DNA from 2 places in the Herbaspirillum sp. WTB6 genome. Region 1 is predicted to be linked to the other one. Evidence: predicted binding sites of a transcription regulator. Region 1 holds the regulator's gene; the other holds the start of a gene.
What was found. Region 1 encodes HrcA, which represses chaperone genes, less so after heat shock. Its sites were predicted from a motif close to TTAGCACTCNNNNNNNNNGAGTGCTAA; they were not measured.

Region 1 (3,329 bases):
CCCAGGAAGCGGCGGTTGTGCGTGGTTTGCACGCCGGAATTCGCGCTTGCCGTGGCATTTTTGGCGCCGGTGCCGGCGCCACTCGCGCTCGCCGGCGCGCTTGGTGCGGCAACCTGCGGTGCGGCGCTCGCGGTGGCCGCTGCCGGCGCTTGCGCGACGGCCGGTGCATCATCCATCAGCGGATTTTTCGACGCGCAGCCGGCCAGGGTGAGGCCCGCCGCCAGCAGGCAGAACGTCAGCGCGGCGCGGGCGGCGCGAGGAGAAGCGGGACGCGGCATTCGCATAGGAAATCCAAAGTTAAGCGTTTATGCTAAAACGCTATATGATAAAGCAAGATACCTGGAACCGAGTGAGCGATGACCAACAATCCTTCTGAACTGAAAGCCAGCGGCCTGAAAGCGACCTTGCCGCGTTTGAAGATCCTGGAGATTTTCCAGAGCAGCCCGGTGCGCCATCTGAGCGCAGAAGACGTCTACAAGACCTTGCTGGCGGAAAGCATGGATGTCGGGCTGGCCACCGTGTATCGCGTCCTGACCCAGTTCGAACAGGCCGGTTTGCTGCAACGGAATCACTTTGAAACCGGCAAGGCGGTGTTCGAGCTGAACGAGGGTACGCACCACGATCACCTGGTGTGCCTGGATTGCGGCCATGTCGAAGAGTTCTATGACGACGAGATTGAAAAACGCCAGCAGCAGATCGCCGCCGAGCGCGGATTTCGTATCGCCGATCATGCGCTGGCGCTGTATTGCAATTGCATCAAGCCCGATTGCCCATATCGCGAGAGCGCTCCCGGTGGCAACCGCTGATGTTCAAAATCAGGGAGTATCTGAAAAAAACGGCAATTTTCACCCAGTTTACGACCGAGCCGAAAAATACACAACCCGGTATAGGATGATTACGGCTGGCTGAGGGCGTTCGACAAGACCTTGGCGGTGATGTCGACGATCGGAATCACGCGCTCGTACGCCATGCGCGTCGGGCCGATCACGCCCAGCGTGCCGACGATCTGGCCGTCCACCTGATATGGCGCGGTCACCACGCTCATCTGTTCCAGCGGCACCAGTTGCGACTCGCCGCCGATGAATATCTGCACCCCGGTGGCCTTGCTCGACAGGTCGAGCAACTGCATCAGGCTGGTCTTGTGCTCAAACAGGTCGAACAGTTCGCGTAGCGACGTCATGTTGGACGACAGGTCGGACACCGACAGCAGGTTGCGCTCGCCGGAAATCACGACTTCTTCTCCCTGGTCCGCCATGGCGTCGCTGCCGGCCTCGACCGCGGCCTGCATCAGGCGCGCCATGTCGTCGCGCAACTGGCGCAGTTCGCCTTGCAGGCGGCGCCGCACCTCATCGAAATGCAAGCCGCCGTAATGCTGGTTGATGTAATTTGCCGATTCGATCAGTTGCGCCGGCGTGTAATCGACCTCGGTCAGCAGCAGGCGGTTCTGGACGTCGCCGTTCGGGCTGACGATCACCAGCAGGATGCGGCGCGCCGACAGCCGCAGGAACTCGATCTGCTGGAACACCGATTCGTGCCGCGGCGTCAGCACCACGCCGGCGAACTGCGACAGCGACGACAGCATCTGCGCCGCGCTGGCGATGATTTTTTGCGGCGAACCGGCTTGCTGGCGCGAGGGCAGGCGGGTGTTGACCGCGCCTTCGTCCAGTGCCTGCACCGTCAGCAGGGTGTCGACGAACATCCGGTAGCCGCGTGGCGTCGGCACCCGTCCGGCCGAAGTATGCGGGCTGCAGACGAAGCCCATCTGCTCCAGATCGGCCATCACATGCCGAATCGTCGCCGGCGACAGGTCGAGCCCGGAAATCTGCGACAGCGCGCGCGAGCCCACCGGCTGGCCGTCGGCGATATAACGCTCGACCAGGGCTTTGAGCAGGGTTTGAGCGCGGGTATCGAGTTGCATGGCGTTATTCTAGCGGCCGGCGGATGCTGCCGCCAGCGCCGTGCGCGGCGCCAGCCACTGCCGCAACTGGTGCAGGTCGGTGCACTGCGCGTCCGGCACCACATGCGGTGGCAATTCCCGCCCGAAACGGTTGATCCACATGGTCTGCAGGCCGGCGCGTTGCGCGCCTTCGATGTCCAGCCGCGGATCGTCGCCGACATACAGCGCCTGCGCCGGCGCCACGCCCAGCGCGTCGCATGCCAGGTGAAAGATGGCGGCTCCCGGTTTGGCACAGCCCAGGCGCGGCGCCGACAACGTGGCCTGGAAGTAATGCGCGAGGCCGATCACTTCCAAGTCGGCGGTGCCGTTCGTGACCGCCCCCAGCGGCACCTGCCCGCGCAACTGCGCCAGCACCGGATGGACATCGTCGAACGGCGTCACCGCGTTGCGCGCCGCCGAAAATACCGCCATCGCCTGGTCCACCTTGGCCAGTTCCTCGCCGGCGCTGGCGAACGCGCGGCACAGCGCCGCATGGCGCAGCGCCCAGAGGTCGATCTGGTAGCGCGGATCGGTGGCCATCAACTGGAGGCGCTGCTGGCGCAGGACGTCGATCGAGAAGCGCTCGGCCACCGCCGGCGCATGGGCCGCCAGCCAGTCGTGCAGCACGATTTCGGCTTGCGCAATCACCGGCATGATCGACCACAGCGTATCGTCGAGATCGAACAGCACTGCCTTGATCGGGGAAGTCTTCATAGTCTGTACATCGGTTCGTTTCCGTCTCTTTCAAGTTGCATCTGAATTATGGTCTAATCGCCGGCATGCAGCCCCTCAAATCCACCGGCGCCCCATTCTTACCGAAAACCATTGCGATCATCGGCAAGTATCTGGCCGCCGGCATTTCCCAGCCGCTATCGGAAATCGCCGATTTCCTGAAGAGCAACGGCCATACGGTGGTGTTCGAGACCGAAACCGCGCGCAATATCCCTCTGTCGACGCCCCTGACCATGACGCCGGCGGAGATCGGCCAGCACGCGGACGCCGCCATCGTGCTTGGCGGCGACGGTACCATGCTCGGCATCGCGCGCCAACTGGCGCCGTACGATGTGCCGCTGATCGGTATCAACCAGGGCCGGCTGGGCTTCATGACCGACATCCCGCTGGAACGCATGATTCCGGTGCTGGCCGACATGCTGCAAGGCAAGGTGGAATCGGAGCGGCGCACATTGCTGGAAGGCTCGGTCTGGCGCGAAGGCCGGCAGATTTTCAGCGGCCTGGCGTTCAACGACGTGGTGGTGTCGCGCGGCGCCACTTCCGGCATGGTTGAATTGGCAGTCGAAGTCGACGGCTGTTTCATGTACAACCAACGCTCGGACGGTTTGATCGTCGCCACGCCGACCGGTTCCACCGCCTACTCGCTGTCGGCCGGCGGCCC
Region 2 (3,329 bases), 290 kb from region 1:
TACCGGCAAGTTCAAGAATACCGACGTCACCGGGCTCGACTATGCGCGCGATTTTGCGCTGACCGACCACAATGGCAAGCCGCGTACGCTGGCCGACTTCAAGGGCAAGGCGGTGGTGGTGTTCTTCGGCTATACCCAATGTCCGGATGTCTGCCCGACCACGATGGCCGAGATGGCCGGCGTGATGCAGGAACTGGGGCCGCTGGCCGAGCGCGTGCAGGTCTTGTTCGTGACCGTCGATCCAGCGCGCGACACGCAGGAATTGCTGGCGAAATACGTGCCGGCCTTCGATTCCCGTTTCCTCGGCCTGTACGGCGACCAGGCGGCGACCGAGAAGGTGGCCAAGGAATTCAAGGTGTTCTTCCAGAAAGTGCCGGGCAAGGAGCCGGGCAGCTATACGATGGATCACACCGCCGGCAGCTATGTGTTCGACCCGCAGGGCCGCATCCGCCTGTTCATCCGGCACGGGCAGGGTGCCGAGCCGATCGTGCATGACTTGAAGCTGCTGCTGTCCTGATCGCTGGAGTATGTTGTAAAATCCACCATTTTCAGGGCGGATTCGGCTGTTTCATTCTAGAGTATATGTTTATCCCGGGCGCGCTCCGGCACTACGTCCGGCGGCCGCTGCCCAGAAAAAAAGCGCCCCTGCGGGCGCTTTTCGTTTTCAGCCTGGCTCGGCCTGGCTTCAAGCGTATTCGGCCAGCGAACCCTTCATCTTCTTCAAGGCCACCGCCTCGATCTGGCGGATGCGTTCGGCCGACACGCCGAACTCGCCGGCCAGTTCGTGCAACGTGGCGCCCGAGCCGTCGTCGTTGGCCAGCCAGCGCGCCTCGACGATGCGGCGCGAGCGGTCATCCAGCTTGCCGAGCGCGCTTTCCAGGCCTTCCGACTGCAGGCGGTCGTATTGCTGCGCTTCCAGCACGCTGGTCGGCTCATGCAGCTCGGACGATAGGTAGCCGATCGGCGCGAATTTCTCGTCATCGTCGTCGGTCGGCGCTTCCAGTGCGATGTCGCGCCCGGTCAGGCGCGTTTCCATCTCGATCACTTCCTCGCGCTTGACGTTCAGGGTCTGCGCCAGGGCGTCGACCTGGGCCGGCGTCATCGTGTCCAGCCCTTCCTTGTGGCTGCGCAGGTTGAAGAACAGCTTGCGCTGCGCCTTGGTGGTCGCGACCTTGACCAGGCGCCAGTTTTTCAGGATGTATTCGTGCATCTCGGCCTTGATCCAATGCATCGCATACGACACCAGGCGCACGCCCTGGTCCGGATCGAAGCGCTTGACCGCCTTCATCAGGCCGATGTTGCCTTCCTGGATCAGGTCCGCATGCGGCAAGCCATAGCCCAGGTAGCCGCGCGCAATCGACACCACCAGCCGCAGGTGCGACAGCACCAGCTCTTGCGCGGCGGCCAGGTCGTTGCTGTCGCGCAGGCGGCGTGCCAGCGAGACTTCCTCGTCGTGGGTCAGCATCGGCAGCCGGTTGACGGCCGAGATGTAGGCATCGATATTGCCCAGGCCTCCGGTAAAACCGAGCGCCAAGGCAGTGTTGTTCACTGGAATCAGTGCAGCTTGCGCAGAGCGTGATTTCATCGTTTCTCCCAATAATGTGCGGCGTTGCTTTGCTTCTGGAACAGCCATCAAGCAATTCATTGATCAATTTTAGCACTCCTACCTGTCGAGTGCTAATTGCGGCAATTGAACGACGCTATAGCTGACAGCTATGAATCAAACTGGATTGATTGCTCTTCAAATCAAGAGATTAGAATGAATCGAAGGCCGAAAGTTGCGTTACCACAAAGGAAAGCGCGACAGAATCAATCAATCCCCATCGGAAATTGATGTTGGTCAGGGTATGTTGTAAAACAGGTGAATTTCGCTGATATATAGGGCGGCATTGAAAATACGGCGGGTAGTATGTTGTCAGCCGCAGGAAAGTGAATTCAGCTTAGCCGGGCCAGATGGCGCCTGACCGATAGCAGCGCACCCGCCAGCCCCAGCAGCGCGCCTACCGCCAGCAGGCTGAGCGTGGTCGACAATCCGAGCGGCGCCAGGCGGAAGTCCGATGCGTACAGCCGGGCGAATTCGGTAATCGCCTGGTTCAACGGTTGCAGCGCCAGCGCCACGCCGCCCATCGCCACGCCGCCGGCGCACAGGCCAAGCAGCACGCCGCTGTAGTAAAACGGCCGGTGGATGAAGGCATCGGTGGCGCCGACCAGCCGCGAGACCTCGATTTCCTCGCGCTGCGTCATCACCTGCAGGCGGATCGTGTTGAAGATCACGGCGATCACCACCACCGCCAGCGTCGCTCCCAGCAGCAGCAAGGACAGGCGCAGAATGCGCAGCAGCGCCGCCAGCTGCTTGACCCAGGCGGAATCGACCTGCACCGCTTCCACTCCCGGCAGCGCCTGCAAGCGGGTCGCCAGGGTATCGATGCCGGCGGCGTCGGCGGCATCCTGAAAACCCGGCAGTTTCAGCACATAGCCGTCCGGCAACGGGTTGGAGCCGAGGGTGGCCAGCGCATCCGACAGGCCGCTCTTGTCCTTCAGCGCGTCCAGCGCCTGCTCGCGCGGCACGAATTCCAGCTTGGCGGCGCCCTGCGCCTGCTGCTGCAACACGCGCCGGATCGCCGGCGCCAGCGCCTTGGCCTGCTCGCGTGAGGTGTCCATGTTGAGGAAAATGCTGATTTCCGGCTCCACCGCCAGTTGCGCCGACACCGGCCGGATATTCTCCAGCAGGGTCAGGCCGGCGATCGGTAGCGCGAAGGCGATCGCTACCACCAGCACGTTCAGCGCGAAGCTGGCCGGCGACTTCAGCAAATGGGCGCAAGCCACCGCCAGCGCGAAGCGATGCTGCCGCAGCCAGCCTTTCATGCGCCCGCCTCCGCCGGCTCTTGCCGGCGCCAGGTTTCGGTTACCTGGCCGTGATCCAGGAACACCACGCGGTTGGCCGAATCGAGGAATTGCTCGTCGTGGGTGGAAATCAGGCAAGTGACACCGACCGCGTGAAACGATTTCAGCGCATCCAGTACCTGGTTGGCGCTGGCGCGGTCAAGGTTGGCGGTCGGCTCGTCGGCCAGGATAATCTGCGGCCGGTTGACGATCGCGCGCGCGATCGCCACCCGCTGCTGCTCGCCGCCGGACAGCGCCAGCGGCTCGGCCGCCGCCTTGTCCAGCAGGCCCAGCTTGTCGAGCGCGGCGCGCGCGCGCTTTTCGGCTTCGGCGCGGGCGGCGCCGCAGACCAGCAGCGGCAGCATCACGTTGGCCAGCACCGGGCGGTCGTTCAACAGCGACTGCTGCTGGAAGATCAGGCCCAGCTTGCGCCGCAGCCACGGCAG

Region 2: the regulator HrcA is predicted to act here: its motif matches at 1,655-1,681, upstream of rpoH (RNA polymerase sigma factor RpoH).

Annotation. Positions count from the first base shown of each region.
Region 1 covers NZ_CP176522.1:2,738,521-2,741,849, forward strand. The annotation lists gene ACK2VC_RS12785 (outer membrane protein assembly factor BamE) at 1-278, opposite strand, end outside; gene fur (ferric iron uptake transcriptional regulator) at 357-806, shown strand; gene hrcA (heat-inducible transcriptional repressor HrcA) at 896-1,918, opposite strand; gene ACK2VC_RS12800 (HAD family hydrolase) at 1,928-2,650, opposite strand; gene ACK2VC_RS12805 (NAD kinase) at 2,716-3,329, shown strand, end outside.
Region 2 covers NZ_CP176522.1:2,446,639-2,449,967, forward strand. The annotation lists gene ACK2VC_RS11465 (SCO family protein) at 1-517, shown strand, start outside; gene rpoH (RNA polymerase sigma factor RpoH) at 686-1,585, opposite strand; gene ftsX (permease-like cell division protein FtsX) at 1,936-2,865, opposite strand; gene ACK2VC_RS11480 (cell division ATP-binding protein FtsE) at 2,862-3,329, opposite strand, start outside.